One region of the Citrobacter freundii complex sp. 2025EL-00176 genome, then DNA from elsewhere that is predicted to be linked to it. Evidence: predicted binding sites of a transcription regulator. Region 1 holds the regulator's gene; each other region holds the start of a gene.
What was found. Region 1 encodes PurR, which represses purine synthesis genes. Its sites were predicted from a motif close to CANGCAAACGTTTGCNTG; they were not measured.
Positions count from the first base shown of each region.

Region 1 (5,078 bases):
AGCTTTGCGGATTTCAAAGCGCAATTCACCGATGCAGCTATTAAAAACTTCGGTTCTGGCTGGACCTGGCTGGTTAAAGGAACGGATGGCAAACTGGCTATCGTTTCCACTTCCAACGCTGGTACTCCGCTGACGACCGACGCGACGCCGCTGATGACCGTTGACGTATGGGAACACGCCTACTACATCGATTATCGCAATGCCCGTCCTGGCTACCTGGAGCACTTCTGGGCGCTGGTGAACTGGGAATTTGTTGCGCAGAACTTCGCAGCATAAAATGATAACGCAGAAGGGATCCCCTTCTGCGTTTTAGTCTTAGCTTGAGGCCGTGCAGACTTCTTCAGGTTGTCTTCTTGCCGAGATAAAGACCAGCAGTAACGCAAGCCCCGCCACAATCGCTCCCATCACCGGCACAAAACTGTAGCCCAGACCACCGGAAATCACCGCCCCACCGGCTGCCGCACCTAACGCATTCCCCAGATTAAACGCGCCAATGTTGACTGACGATGATAACCCTGGCGCTTCGCTGGCAACGCGCATCACCCGCATCTGCAACGGCGGAACCACCGCAAACGTCGCCGCGCCCCAGACGACCATACTCACCGCCGCCCCCAGCTCATTACGCGCGAGGAAAGGAATGGCCAGCATTATAACCATCAACAACAGCAAGAAGCCTTTAAGCGTACCGTTGACAGAACGATCCGCCAGTTTGCCGCCAAGATAGTTTCCGATCGAGAATCCGGCGCCAATTAATACCAGCATTCCGGTCACAAACGCCGGTGTGGCGTGGGTAATGCTGTGCAGCACTGGCGAGATGTAAGTATAAAGCGTGAACATCGCGCCGGCACCCAGCACGGTGGTCAGCAGAGCCGACAGCACCTGTGGGCGCATAAGTACCGCCAGCTCGCTACGGACATCAGGGCGCGCTCCTGCTCCACCTTTCGGTAATGAGAAGAACAGGCTAACCATAGAGATGACGCCCAGACCCGCCGTCGCCATAAATGACATCCGCCAGCCGATAGTCTCACCAAGCCACGTCGCCGCAGGAACGCCGCCAATATTGGCAATCGTTAACCCCATAAACATGGTTGCCACAGCGCTGGCTTGCTTATGTTTAGGTACGACGCTTGCGGCAACAACAGAACCGAGACCAAAAAATGCCCCGTGGTTAAGACTGGTCAAAATACGCGACAGCATCAGCGTGGTGTAATCCGGTGAGATAGCTGAAAGCACGTTGCCCAACGTGAAAATCGCCATCAGGAATATCAACGCATTACGTCGCGCGCGATGGGAAAGCAGCAGTGTCATCAACGGAGCCCCCACCATCACGCCAACGGCATACGCGCTGATCAGCATCCCGGCGGCAGGAATCGAGACATCCACCCCTTTGGCAATCACGGGCAATAATCCCATTGGCGAAAATTCGGTGGTGCCAATGCCAAACGCACCGATCGCCAGTGCCAGTAAGGGATAATTGATTTTCATATATCGACTCCGTAACGTCGAGCCGTGGCGCGACATAAAATAAGAGTCAAAAGCATGACATTGATCGCAAAATTAATAAAGTTAACAAAATTGCAAAAGACTTTTGCTTATTCGCAAACAATAGAGGGGAAACAGATGCGGAAAGGATGAGGGAGAGCTAACTCCCTCGGGGAAATCAATGCAGCGCTGCGGTGAGGCCACCCGCGACGATCAAACCCAGAACAATAATGGTAGTCACTAACGAAAATTTCAGATCGGTGCTCATCAAGTTTTCTCCTTTTTATTCCCACACAAAAAGTGATATTGCGCATTTTTACACACTTGAAAGCAAAAATCTCTCACGATTTATATTGATAACTGCTTTTAACTCTTCCCCTTTTCGTTAAGATCAGACAAAATTCCACGCTTACTTGATTAGCGTACCGGCCATTGACCCCTTCCTGACGTTCCGTGTCGTTTTCCCGGCGTGCCGCAACCCCTACGTTGCGTTAAGGGTGTGTGAAGGCAAACGTTTACCTGGAGTATTCTCAGGAGCTTAGGATATGGTCTGGAGTGAGATGTAATGGCAACAATTAAAGATGTAGCGAAGCGAGCAAACGTTTCCACTACAACCGTATCACACGTAATTAACAAGACGCGCTTTGTCGCGGAAGAAACGCGTAATGCGGTTTGGGCTGCGATCAAAGAGCTGCACTATTCTCCAAGCGCAGTTGCGCGCAGCCTGAAGGTGAATCACACCAAGTCTATCGGCTTGCTGGCGACCAGCAGTGAAGCGGCCTATTTCGCCGAAATTATCGAAGCCGTTGAGAAAAACTGTTTCCAGAAAGGCTATACCCTGATTCTGGGCAACGCATGGAACAGCCTTGAAAAACAGCAGGCCTATCTGTCAATGATGGCGCAAAAGCGTGTTGATGGTCTGTTGGTGATGTGTTCTGAGTATCCGGAATCACTGCTTTCGATGCTCGAAGAGTATCGCCATATTCCGATGGTTGTGATGGATTGGGGCGAAGCTAAAGCTGATTTTACCGATACGGTCATTGATAACGCTTTCGAGGGCGGTTACATGGCGGGTCGGTATCTGATAGAACGCGGCCATCGCGAGATTGGCGCGATCCCGGGCCCGATGGAACGGAATACCGGGGCCGGTCGTCTGGCTGGCTTTATGAAAGCGATGGAAGAAGCGCTGATTAAGGTTCCCGACAACTGGATTGTACAGGGCGATTTTGAACCTGAGTCCGGTTATCGCGCCATGCAGCAAATTCTTTCACAGTCGCATCGTCCGACCGCCGTGTTCTGCGGTGGCGATATCATGGCGATGGGCGCGCTGTGCGCTGCTGACGAGATGGGACTGCGCGTACCGCAGGATGTCTCGCTCATCGGTTATGATAACGTGCGCAACGCCCGCTTCTTCACGCCAGCGCTGACGACCATTCACCAACCTAAGGATTCACTGGGTGAAACGGCCTTCAACATGCTGTTAGACCGCATCGTGAATAAACGCGAAGAGTCGCAGTCGATCGAGGTTCATCCGCGTCTGGTAGAGCGCCGCTCCGTTGCTGACGGTCCATTCCGCGATTATCGTCGTTAAGCCTGCTGTGCGGGGGCCTCATCTGGCTCCCGCAACCATTCTTTATTCAGCGTTTCGCTATCCCCTAAATAATCCAGCAACCAGCTCAGTGCGGGCGAGGTGTCGTTCTGCTGCCATGTCAGACAACACGCGGCATCAGGAAAGGGATTCTCCAACTGCAACGAGACCCATTTACCGCTATCAATCCACGGTTTGGCAAAATGTGTTGGTACCATGCCCACACACAATCCCGCAGACAAGCAGGTCGCTGAAGATTCCCAGTCAGGAACCACAACGCGCTTTTGGTTATCCAGTAACCAGGTAATACGTTTCGGCAATGTACGCGAGGTATCTTCGCGCACCAGCGACGGCCAGTTGCGCAACGTATCATCGCTTAGCGGCCCCGACATTGACGCCAGCGGATGATGGCTGGCCACCACGCAGCTCCAGCTCAGCATGCCCATGTCGCGGAAGGTATAGCGCCCCCCTACCGGAATGGCCTGCGTGGCGCCAATAGCCAGCTCTACGCGCCCATCTGAAAGCGCGTCCCAGACGCCATTAAACACTTCCTGAAAAACCAGCAGTTCGACATCATCAAAGTGACGATAGAAATCCACAATCATCTGCCGGGTACGTTCGGGGCGAACAATGTTATCTACCGCGATCGCCAGTTGTCCTCGCCAGCCGTTGGCGATTTGTTGACATTGCTGACGAGTGATCTGCATTTTTTTGATAACAGAGCGCCCTTCCTTTAAAAACCACGCGCCAGCAGGCGTTAATTCCACATCGCGATGACGTCGCTCAAAAAGCGGTACAGCCAGCCACTCCTCCAGTTGGCGCACGGTGTAGCTTACCGCCGAAGGTACGCGGTGTAGCTCCTGTGCGGCTGAACTAAAACTGCCGTTACGCGCAACCGCATCAACCACTTCAAGTGAATATTCCGACCACATATTCTGCCTACAAAAAATTTGAAATCAGTAAGCAAATATTAGCGTTTCACAGCGAGAATTACACTCACTACACTCAGCGGCATTGTTCTACTGCTAAAAAAAGAGAAATGATGATGCAACCTGGGAAAGGTTTTTTAGTCTGGTTGGCGGGTCTTAGCGTGCTCGGTTTTCTGGCGACGGATATGTATCTGCCCGCCTTTGCCGCGATTCAGTCCGATCTGCAAACACCTGCCTCTGCCGTCAGCGCCAGCCTAAGTTTGTTTTTAGCGGGTTTCGCCGTCGCGCAACTTCTGTGGGGACCGCTCTCAGATCACTATGGCCGTAAACCGATTTTACTGTTGGGTTTATCTATTTTTGCACTGGGCAGTCTGGGTATGCTGTGGGTTGAAAACGCCACTGGCTTGTTGGTGCTGCGCTTTATTCAGGCCGTTGGCGTCTGTGCCGCGTCGGTTATCTGGCAGGCGCTGGTCACCGACTACTACCCCTCACAAAAAGTAAACCGCATCTTTGCCACCATTATGCCGCTGGTCGGGTTATCCCCGGCTCTCGCACCGTTATTAGGCAGCTGGATTCTGGTCCATTTCTCCTGGCAGGCCATTTTCGCGACCCTGTTTGCTATTACCCTGATTCTGATGCTTCCGGCCCTGCGTTTAAAACCGACGGTTAAAGCACGCGACGACAGCCAGGATAAACTGACTTTCGCCACACTGCTGCGTTCGAAAGCTTACCGTGGAAACGTACTTATTTATGCCGCCTGTTCCGCAAGCTTTTTCGCATGGCTGACAGGGTCACCGTTCATCCTTAGCGAAATGGGCTACAGCCCGGCTGTGATTGGCCTGAGCTATGTTCCACAAACTATCGCCTTCTTAATTGGTGGTTACGGCTGCCGTGCGGCGCTACAAAAATGGCAAGGCCGTCAACTGCTGCCATGGTTACTGATTCTTTATGCCATTAGCGTTGTAGCCACCTGGGCTACCGGCTTTATTCACCATGTTGCCCTGGCTGAAATTCTGATCCCATTCTGCGTAATGGCGATCGCGAACGGCGCAATCTACCCTATCGTTGTCGCTCAGGCG
Region 1 is NZ_JBRYHT010000001.1:769,581-774,658, reverse strand. It holds gene sodB (superoxide dismutase [Fe]) at 1-276, shown strand, start outside; gene ACVXHP_RS03805 (MFS transporter) at 316-1,485, opposite strand; gene cydH (cytochrome bd-I accessory subunit CydH) at 1,661-1,750, opposite strand; gene purR (HTH-type transcriptional repressor PurR) at 2,048-3,073, shown strand; gene punR (DNA-binding transcriptional activator PunR) at 3,070-4,002, opposite strand; gene punC (purine nucleoside transporter PunC) at 4,116-5,078, shown strand, end outside.

Region 2 (5,078 bases), on a different contig from region 1:
GTTTGCGGATGAACATCAGCCGCCACAAAGAAACGGTTGGCATTTTTCAGTTTGCTGACGCGTTTGGCCATCGCCATGGCTTCAGCCGCTGCGGTAGCTTCATCCAGCAGCGAAGCAGAGGCCATGTCCAGACCCGTCAGATCCAGCGTGACCTGTTGGAAGTTCAGCAGCGCTTCCAGACGGCCCTGAGAGACTTCCGGCTGATACGGCGTATACGCGGTGTACCAACCCGGATTTTCCAGCATGTTACGCAGGATAACCGGCGGCAACTGCACGGCGGTGTAGCCCATGCCAATGTAGGACGTGAAGCGCTTGTTACGCCCGGCGATGGCTTTTAATTCAGCCAGCGCAGCGTATTCTGTCGCCGCCTCGCCTACCTGCGGCGGGGTTGCGAGCTGAATGTCTTTCGGCACAATCTGGCCGATCAGCGCGTTTAACGACTCGGCGCCAACCGCATTCAGCATCTCTTGCTGCTGCGCGGCGTCCGGTCCGATGTGGCGTTCAATGAAAGCGCCGCTGTTTTCAAGCTGGCTTAACGTCTGTGTCATGGGCGATGGTTCCTGAAACGTGCAGTGAATCGTAGGTGTCTCTACTTACCTGAATACGCAAAATAATTCGCGTTGCAGGACGGCGGCGACGCGGCACATCCCCAGGAGCTTACATAAGTAAGTGACTGGGGTGAGCGAGGAAGCCAACACACCTGCAACGTGAAGAATGAAGCGTATTTATTCGTCTTCTAACAATGCTTCGTACGCAGTGGCATCCAGCAGCGATTCAATTTCGCTTTCATCGCTGGCTTTGATTTTAAAGATCCAGCCACCCGCATACGGCTCGCTGTTGACCAGTTCCGGGGAGTCGCTGAGCGCGTCGTTAACCGCGACGATCTCACCGCCAACGGGCGCATAGATATCGGATGCCGCTTTAACGGACTCCGCAACGGCGCAGTCATCGCCCGCGCTAACGGTGGCACCAACTTCTGGCAGGTCTACGAAAACCATGTCACCCAACAGCTCCTGAGCATGTTCAGTGATACCAACGGTGTAGGAGCCGTCAGCTTCTTTGCGCAGCCATTCGTGTTCTTTGCTGTATTTCAGTTCTGCAGGTACGTTGCTCATCAATCAATCTCCAAAAAGGATGAATCACGCGACGGCTTTGCCGTTACGCACAAAAACAGGTTTAGTGACTTTTACTGGCATTTCACGGTTACGGATCTGCACGATCGCGGTCTCACCGATGCCTGCCGGGACACGCGCCAGCGCGATGCTGTAACCCAGGGTTGGGGAGAATGTTCCGCTGGTGATAATGCCTTCATGTTGGTTACCGGAAGCGTCAGTGAAGCGCACTGGCAGTTCATTACGCAGCACGCCCTTCTCGGTCATCACCAGTCCGACCAACTGTTCATGTCCTTTGTCACGCTGCATTTCCAGCGCTTCACGACCAATAAAGTCACGGTCAGCAGGTTCCCACGCAATGGTCCAGCCCATGTTGGCTTCCAGCGGAGAAATCCCTTCGTCCATCTCCTGACCGTACAGATTCATACCTGCTTCCAGACGCAGCGTGTCACGCGCGCCCAGTCCGCAAGGTTTAACGCCTGCCTGTACCAACGCACGCCAGAAATCAGCCGCTTTTTCATTCGGCATGGCAATTTCATAGCCTGCTTCGCCGGTATAACCGGTGGTTGCGATAAACAAATCACCCGCCTGAACGCCGAAGAACGGCTTCATACCTTCTACCGCATGGCGCTGTTCGTCAGTAAACAACGTTGCTGCTTTTTCCTGCGCGTTTGGCCCCTGCACCGCAATCAGCGACAGGTCGTCACGAACGGTGATGTCGATGGCGTAAGGTTCAGAGTGTTGGGTAATCCAGGAGAGGTCTTTTTCGCGGGTGGCAGAGTTTACAACGAGGCGGAAGAAATCTTCAGTGAAGTAATAAACAATCAGGTCATCTATCACGCCGCCCGATGCGTTAAGCATACCGGAGTAGAGGGCTTTACCCGTCTTCGTTAGCTTCGCGACGTCATTTGCCAGCAGATAACGCAAGAACTCCCGGGTGCGGCTGCCGCGCAGGTCGACGATGGTCATATGCGACACATCAAACATACCGGCATCGGTGCGAACAGCATGGTGTTCATCGAGTTGAGAACCGTAATGCAGTGGCATCATCCAGCCATGGAAATCTACCATGCGCGCGCCACATAGCGTGTGTTGTTCGTACAAAGGAGTCTGTTGAGCCATCTTTTCCTCGTTGAATAAGCGGGGCTACCAACTCTTTCGCGGTGAAGTTTTCGCCACGAAACCCAGCACCGCAGCCGCTCCTGGGGCTACGACGCAAACGTTCTCTTTGTCCTGAACTTACCACCGAAACAGACGCTAAACCATAAGACAAAATTAGCCATCACATTAGCTTATGGCAAAAAATGGCCAGGTCGACGACAGAATAAAAACCCAAAAATACGCCCAAAAACCAGAACAATAAGCACGAATAAGGCGAAAAAATCAGCGTCAAACCACATTAAATGTGGAAAAAATGTCAAAAATGGCGTTATGAAAAAAAAGTGATATAAAAAAAACTAATGCGAAAAAAGGTGTGGAATTAGATTATTTCAAATGAGAGGAGCATCCCGGCACGAGGGCCGGGAGAGGAAAATGTGACGGGTCTCAAACTCTTAGGATTGTCCTTACGGACGCTAGCGTAGCCACTCGGGAAGATCGTTCAGGCCCATCGCCTGACGGATGAGCTGCGGTTTTACGCCCGGAAGGGTATCGGCCAGTTTTAGACCAATATCACGCAGCAGTTTTTTCGCCGGATTCTCGCCAGCAAACAGTTCACGGAAGCCCTGCATACCGGCCAGCATCATTGCTGCGCTGTGCTTACGGCTGCGCTCATAGCGACGCAAATAGAGATACTGGCCAATATCTTTGCCCTGACGGTGTAGGCGCTTAAGCTCATCGATAAGCTCTGCCGCATCCATAAAGCCGAGGTTAACCCCCTGACCCGCCAGCGGGTGGATGGTATGCGCCGCATCACCCACCAGCGCCAGACGATGGGCGGCGAACTGGCGGGCATAGCGTCCCGTCAGCGGAAACGTCTGCCGTTCGCTTTCAACGCTGCACAGCCCCAAACGGTTATCAAAGGCGATATTCAGCGCCTGATTAAACTCGTCAACGCTTGCCTGCTGCATGCGTTCGGCTTCCTGCGGAGAAAGCGACCAGACGATAGAGCACAGATGCGGGTCACTGAGCGGCAGAAACGCCAGGATACCCTCGCCGTGAAACGCCTGACGCGCAACCGCGCCGTGGGCTTCCTGCGTACGAATCGTCGCCACCAACGCATGATGACGATAATCCCAGAAGGTGAGCGGAATATCCGCTTTATTGCGCAGCCAGGAGTTAGCGCCATCGGCACCGACCACCAGACGAGCCGTCAGCATGGTTCCCTCTTTCAGGGTCAGAAATGCCTCGTTCTCACCCCAGGCCACCTGCTGAATTTCAGCGGGCGCCAGCAGCGTAATATCCGGCGAACGTTGCGCCTTTTGCCACAACGCGTAATGGATCTCAGCGTTTTCAACGATGTGGCCCAAATGGCTATAGCCCATACTCTGGTCGTCAAATTCAATGCGCCCAAAGCTGTCCTTGTCCCAGACTTCCATACCGTGGTAGCAGCACGCGCGACGGGCAACGATATCTGACCAGACGCCCAGACGAGTAAGCAGTTTTTCACTGGCGGCATTGATGGCCGACACGCGAAGCTGAGGAGCTGCATCCGCCGCCAACGGCTGCGGAACATGTTGTTCTAACACCGCAACGCGTAACCCGCTGCCCTGCAAGCCGCAGGCAACCGCCAGTCCCACCATGCCGCCACCGACAATTGCTACATCAACACTTTGCACTGTTTACTCCTGGAAACCGGAACAATCAAAACCGTAGGCCGGATAAGGCGTTAACGCCGCCATCCAACCTACAGGCCATATTTAACGCGCAACCCAACCCAGGGTCCGCTCCGCCAGCGCATCGCGCGCAGGGGTGAATAATTCCATCGCCATCAGACCGACATTGCGCCCAACAACCAGCGGAGCCCAGCGATTGGCAAACAAATACACTAAATTGTTGGTCACACCAATCGTCGTTTCGCGATCGCGCTCGCGACGTTGCTGATAGCGCGCCAGCACCGCGTAATCACCAATATCTTCCGCGCAGTTTTGCGCTTGCGTCAACGTCTCAGCCAGGCTCATTACGTCGCGCAGTCCAAGGTTGAAACCTTGTCCGGCAATGGGATGCAGCGTCTGGGCGGCGTTCCCCACCAGCGCGGTACGATGGGTAATCGCCTTCAGCGCAGTGGTTAATGACAGCGGATAAGCGCTGCGTTTACCGGCCTGGGTAATACGCCCCAGCCGCCAGCCAAACGCGGTTTGCAGTTCACGGCAAAACCGTTCGTCGGACCAGGTCATGATCTCATCGCGCTGCTCCAGCGGATGGCACCACACCAGCGAGCAGCGACCATCAGACATCGGCAGCATTGCCAGCGGGCCATACTGCGTGAAACGTTCAAACGCGCGTCCGTCATGCGGTACAGAGGTCGTGACGTTGGCAATTACCGCCAGTTGCTCATAAGGCTGCTGCAGCCAGTCCACGCCGCAGGCGGTAGCCAGCGCGGAACGCGTACCGTCAGCGGCAACCACCACGCGACCGGTAATGACCTCGTCATTTTCCAGCGTGACCTCAACATGTTCCTGCGTGCGTGACACGCTGGCTACGCGATCGGGACAATGCAGCGTGACGCCCGGCGCTTTGCGCAGCAGCGCAAAAAGACGCAGTCCAACATCGTGGAGTTCCACCACCTGACCCAGCGCCGGGAGACGATATTCCTGCGCATCCAGCGTTACAAATCCGGCATGGCCGCGATCGCTGACGTGGACCGTTTTGATTGCCGTTGCGCAATCGGCAATCGCCTGCCACACGCCAATTCGCGCCAGCTGTTGGCAGGTTCCTGCCGCCAGCGCAATCGCCCGGGCGTCAAACCCCGGATGACGGTCAGTTTCAGGTTCGCTCGCTTCTATCAGATGAACTGGCAGCGTCCCA
Region 2 is NZ_JBRYHT010000004.1:47,845-52,922, reverse strand. It holds gene gcvP (aminomethyl-transferring glycine dehydrogenase) at 1-548, opposite strand, end outside; gene gcvH (glycine cleavage system protein GcvH) at 726-1,115, opposite strand; gene gcvT (glycine cleavage system aminomethyltransferase GcvT) at 1,140-2,234, opposite strand; gene ubiI (FAD-dependent 2-octaprenylphenol hydroxylase) at 2,687-3,889, opposite strand; gene ubiH (2-octaprenyl-6-methoxyphenyl hydroxylase) at 3,971-5,078, opposite strand, start outside.
Region 2: a site for PurR is predicted at 2,325-2,342, ahead of gcvT (glycine cleavage system aminomethyltransferase GcvT). Genes of this name have one in related genera too.

Region 3 (5,078 bases), on a different contig from region 1:
CAGCTTATAGGGGACGTGGCGCACTTCAAACAGCATAAAGACGACTGTCATTACCAGCAGGACAACGCTGGCCATGGCGCCGGAAAGACTCGTCATTAGCGTGGTCGTGAAGGTCATCAGTTTGTCGGAGTCCATCCGTTGCAGCATGCGCTCCGGGGACATATGCAAGTTCAGAAAGGGGACCATTTCTTGCAGATACAGAACTTTGCGCGTCAGCTCCTTATTGTACTTTGGCAGCATGGCCATGAACTCAGTGATCGACGAGGCAAGCACGCCAATCAGCGCCGTTAGAACAATCAGCATGACCACGACCACTAACGTAATGGCTACCGGGCGACGCACCCCCCGGCGAATAAACCAGGTGACCAGCGGGTTTAATACGATGGCAAAAAAGAGCGCCAATAGCAGTTGCACAATGATATCCGCCGCGGCATGGATGCCCGCGAGGATCACCACCAAAGCGGCCAGTTTGAGCAAAATATGCATACCCGTTTTATCGGGCTGAGCGGTTGTCATGTTTTCTTCCTGTTTGCGTTTTTGCATTAAGTGTAGCGGTTGGCTTGCGTCTGTTATTCCTAAACTCGCTGCTGATTTATGTTCTGCAACATGGTAGAAATGAAACACTGTTGTGAAAATGTGGTGACCTTCCATGCCCGAACCCGTCGCTGAACCGACGTTAAGCGGTTTGCGCCTTAATCTGCGCATTGTTTCGGTGGTGATGTTTAACTTCGCCAGCTATCTGACCATCGGCCTGCCGCTCGCGGTATTGCCAGGCTATGTACATGATGTGATGGGGTTTAGCGCCTTCTGGGCGGGACTGGTCATCAGCCTGCAATATTTCGCCACGCTGCTGAGCCGTCCTCATGCCGGTCGTTATGCCGATCTGCTGGGGCCGAAAAAAATTGTAGTATTCGGGCTGTGCGGCTGCTTTTTAAGTGGCTTGGGTTACCTGCTGGCGGGATCAACCCAAGGTTGGCCGTTGGTAAGTTTGTTGCTGTTATGCATCGGGCGGGTGATTCTGGGTATCGGGCAAAGCTTTGCCGGCACCGGCTCTACACTATGGGGCGTAGGGGTTGTTGGCTCGATGCATATCGGACGGGTGATTTCGTGGAACGGCATCGTGACCTATGGCGCGATGGCGATAGGCGCCCCGCTGGGCGTGTTGTGTTACGCCTGGGGTGGCTTACAGGGACTGGCGCTGACCGTGATGGGCGTGGCGCTGCTGGCGATACTTTTGGCGCTCCCTCGACCGGCGGTGAAGGCCAGCAAAGGCAAGCCGTTGCCGTTTCGCGCTGTGCTTGGGCGCGTTTGGTTGTACGGGATGGCGCTGGCGCTGGCCTCCGCCGGATTTGGCGTGATCGCCACCTTTATCACTCTGTTTTATGATGCTAAAGGCTGGGACGGCGCAGCTTTTGCGCTGACGCTTTTTAGTTGTACGTTTGTGGGCACCCGCTTGCTATTCCCAAATGGTATCAACCGGTTGGGTGGGCTCAATGTCGCAATGATCTGCTTTAGCGTCGAGATTGTTGGGCTGCTGCTGGTCGGGATGGCCTCCATGCCGTGGATGGCGAAAATCGGCGTTCTGCTCGCAGGTGCCGGGTTCTCGTTGGTTTTCCCGGCGCTGGGCGTGGTGGCGGTAAAAGCCGTCCCGCAGCAAAATCAGGGCGCTGCGCTGGCGACCTATACGGTGTTTATGGATTTATCGCTGGGTGTTACCGGGCCGCTGGCCGGGCTGGTTATGACGTGGGCGGGCGTACCGGTTATCTATCTGGCGGCGGCCGGGCTGGTGGCGGTGGCGTTACTGCTGACCTGGCGGCTAAAAAAACGGCCTCAGGTGGTGTCACCGGAGGCCGAGTCATCGTCTTAACCGTTACTGGATAACCAGCGTGTTAATGATGTTTTCTGCGGTCGTTTGCGCTTTTTGCTGATCGTCAGCCGGCAGCGTAATTTGCAGCGTCAGCAGTTGGTTGTCCACTTTACCCAGCACCACGGAAGAGTAAGCGGTCTGGCCTTTGGCTGAGATGATGCTGTCTAGCTGTTGCAGCGTGTGGCCTTTCAGCTCAATAGATTTATTGGTGACGACCTGCAACTGCGGGTCGCGGCTACGCTGTTGATCTTCCAGACGTTTTGCCAGCACCGCCAGATCTTCGTTGGTATTGTCGCCGACGATCACAATCACCGCTTTCTGGCCGGTTGCGTCAGAATATACGTGCATATTGTTCGCCTGGGTGCCCAGCTTGCCGCTCTGATCGGTCATATCCGCTGGCAGGGAAAAACTGAGTTTGCCGTCCAGCAGGCTGACCGGTTGTCCGGTGGCGTTACTTTCTGCGGCGGCACCCTCTGCCGGCGCTTTCGTATCGCTATTATCACAGGCCGCAAGCCCCATAACCAGCAGGCCAATACCGACATATTTAACCAGATTGCGCATTGACTTCTTCCTTTCGATAAACGGCCATAACGGCTCATTCGACCATCTTATCACAACTCGGAAAATGAACCTTTAACTCGTCTGCAATGCAGATAATTCAGATTTATCTGCCAACCTTTTCAGTAACATATTCAGCAGTACGCCGTACATCGGCAGGAAGAAAATAATGCTGATCAGCACCTTGAAGCAGTAGTCGACCAGCGCGATTTCCATCCAGTGCTCGGCCATAAAGGCATCCGGGCTGCGCCAGAAAGCGATAAAGAAAAAGGCCAACGTATCGCTGATGTTGCCAAACAGCGTGGAAGCCGTCGGCGCCAGCCACCAGCGACGGTTCTGACGCAGGCGGTTAAAGACATGCACATCCAGAATTTGTCCCAGCGCGTAAGCCATAAAGCTGGCGGCGGCGATACGGGCGACAAACAGGTTAAAGTGCAGCAGCGCGCCGAATCCCTGCCACGACCCCATATAGAACAGGGATGACACAACATAGGAGATCAACAGCGCGGGGATCATCACCGCAAAGATGATACGTCGTGCCAACGGCGCGCCAAAAATACGCACGGTCAGGTCGGTCGCGAGGAAAATAAACGGAAAGCTAAAAGCGCCCCATGTGGTATGGAAACCAAAAATGGAGATCGGTAGCTGCACCAGATAGTTGCTGGAGGTGATCACCAGCAGATGAAATAGCGATAGCCAAAACAACGCTTTTACGCGCTGAGATTGTGTAAACGGAGTCATATTGTGACCTTTTTGTTGGATGGGGTGAGGGAACCCAATAAAAAACCGTCGCATGATACTGCTTTAAGAGCACATTGCAATGGTTGTTTTTCACGCAATCGTTAACCTGATTGGCTTACGCCACAACAGAGCGTAAAATAACGCCGTTTTTGAATGAACGAGACTACGATGAGCGATCTGTTTACCTCTCCCGACCATACTCTTGATGCCCAGGGACTACGCTGCCCGGAACCTGTAATGATGGTGCGTAAAACCGTGCGCGGTATGCAGGCGGGTGAAACGCTGCTGATTGTCGCCGACGATCCGGCGACGACCCGCGACATCCCCGGCTTCTGTACCTTTATGGAGCATGAACTGGTGGCAAAAGAGACCGACTCGCTGCCGTACCGCTATTTAGTGCGCAAAGGTCATTAAGCGAAGCGCCATCCGGCCTACAAAGACGGTGTAACCTGTAGGCCGGATAAGGCAACGCCGCATCCGGCACACACATTACCCTTTACGCAACAACCGCAGCGCGTTCGCGGTCACCAGCACCGTCGCCCCCGTATCCGCCAGCACCGCCAGCCACAGTCCGGTTATCCCGAGCAGCGTGGTGACGAGGAAAATCCCCTTCAAACCCAGCGCAATCGCAATGTTCTGGCGAATATTGGCATGGGTGGCGCGCGCCAGCTGAATCATTTGCACCAGACCACGCAGACGGTTGTGGGTCAGGGCGGCGTCCGCCGTTTCCAGCGCGACGTCGGTTCCGCTACCCATGGCAATGCCGATGGTCGCCGCTTTCATCGCCGGGGCGTCGTTGATGCCGTCGCCGACCATCGCCAGCGGCGACTGTTGGTTGAGATGGGTAACGGCCCGCACCTTATCTTCCGGCATTAATCCTGCTTTGAATTCCAGACCCAACTCCCCGGCAATGGCGGCTGCCGCGCGTGGGTTATCACCGGTCAGGATGACCCCTTTCACGCCGATTTGATCAAGCTCGGCGATAGCGCTGCGAGCGTCATCGCGCAGCGTGTCCTGTAGGGCCAGTACGCCGAGAACGGTATCGTTACGCAGCACCAGCACCACCGTCTGACCCGCGCTTTCCAGCTCGCTTATCTGTCCGGCAAAGGCATCGGCAGGTCGCTTGCCCGCAGCGCAAATCAGCACGCGCTCGCCATTGACCAGTGCTTCAATTCCAGAGCCAACCAGCGCCCGTTGCTCTTTCGCGACAGGAATAGTCAGCTCGCGCGTTTGCGCTTCCCGAACAATCGCCTGCGCCAGTGGGTGTGTTGCACCTTGCTCTACCGCCGCTGCCAGCGCCAGCAGTTCAGCCTCATTAACACCGCTTGCCGGATGAATCGCCGTCACGCGCGGTTTTCCGATGGTCAGGGTGCCGGTTTTATCAAATGCCACCTGCGTGACTCTACCCAGCTGTTCCAGCGCCGCGCCACCTTTAATGAGTGCCCCACGACGCGCGGCGGCGGCAAGACCTGACGTAATGGCAGCAGGCGTTGAGATAACCAGCGCGCACGGGCAGCCAATCAGCAACAGCGTCAGCCCCTTATAAATCCACTCCTGCCAGGAGGCGGCAAACAGCAGCGGCGGGACGAGGGTAACCAGCAGCGCAACCGCCATAATCGCGGGGGTATAAATTCGGCTGAAACGGTCAATAAAGCGCTCAATGGGCGCGCGGCGTTCTTCCGCTTCTTCAATCAGCTTCAGAATGCGATCGATAGCGCTGGCACCCGGCTCGGAGAGCACTTCCAGCGTAACCAGACGGTCCACGCTGGTGGCGCCCGCCGGGACTTTCTCGCCGGTGGCGCGTTCAACCGGGATCGATTCGCCGGTCAGAGCGCTTTCATCAAAGCTGGCAAAACCGGAGATCAGCTTACCGTCGGCAGGTAAACGCCCACCCGCGGCAACTTCGATAACA
Region 3 is NZ_JBRYHT010000008.1:177,256-182,333, reverse strand. It holds gene ACVXHP_RS16620 (AI-2E family transporter) at 1-516, opposite strand, end outside; gene ACVXHP_RS16615 (MFS transporter) at 650-1,867, shown strand; gene ACVXHP_RS16610 (DcrB family lipoprotein) at 1,871-2,428, opposite strand; gene ACVXHP_RS16605 (7-cyano-7-deazaguanine/7-aminomethyl-7-deazaguanine transporter) at 2,501-3,166, opposite strand; gene tusA (sulfurtransferase TusA) at 3,335-3,580, shown strand; gene zntA (Zn(II)/Cd(II)/Pb(II) translocating P-type ATPase ZntA) at 3,656-5,078, opposite strand, start outside.
Region 3: a site for PurR is predicted at 3,258-3,275, ahead of tusA (sulfurtransferase TusA). Genes of this name have one in related genera too.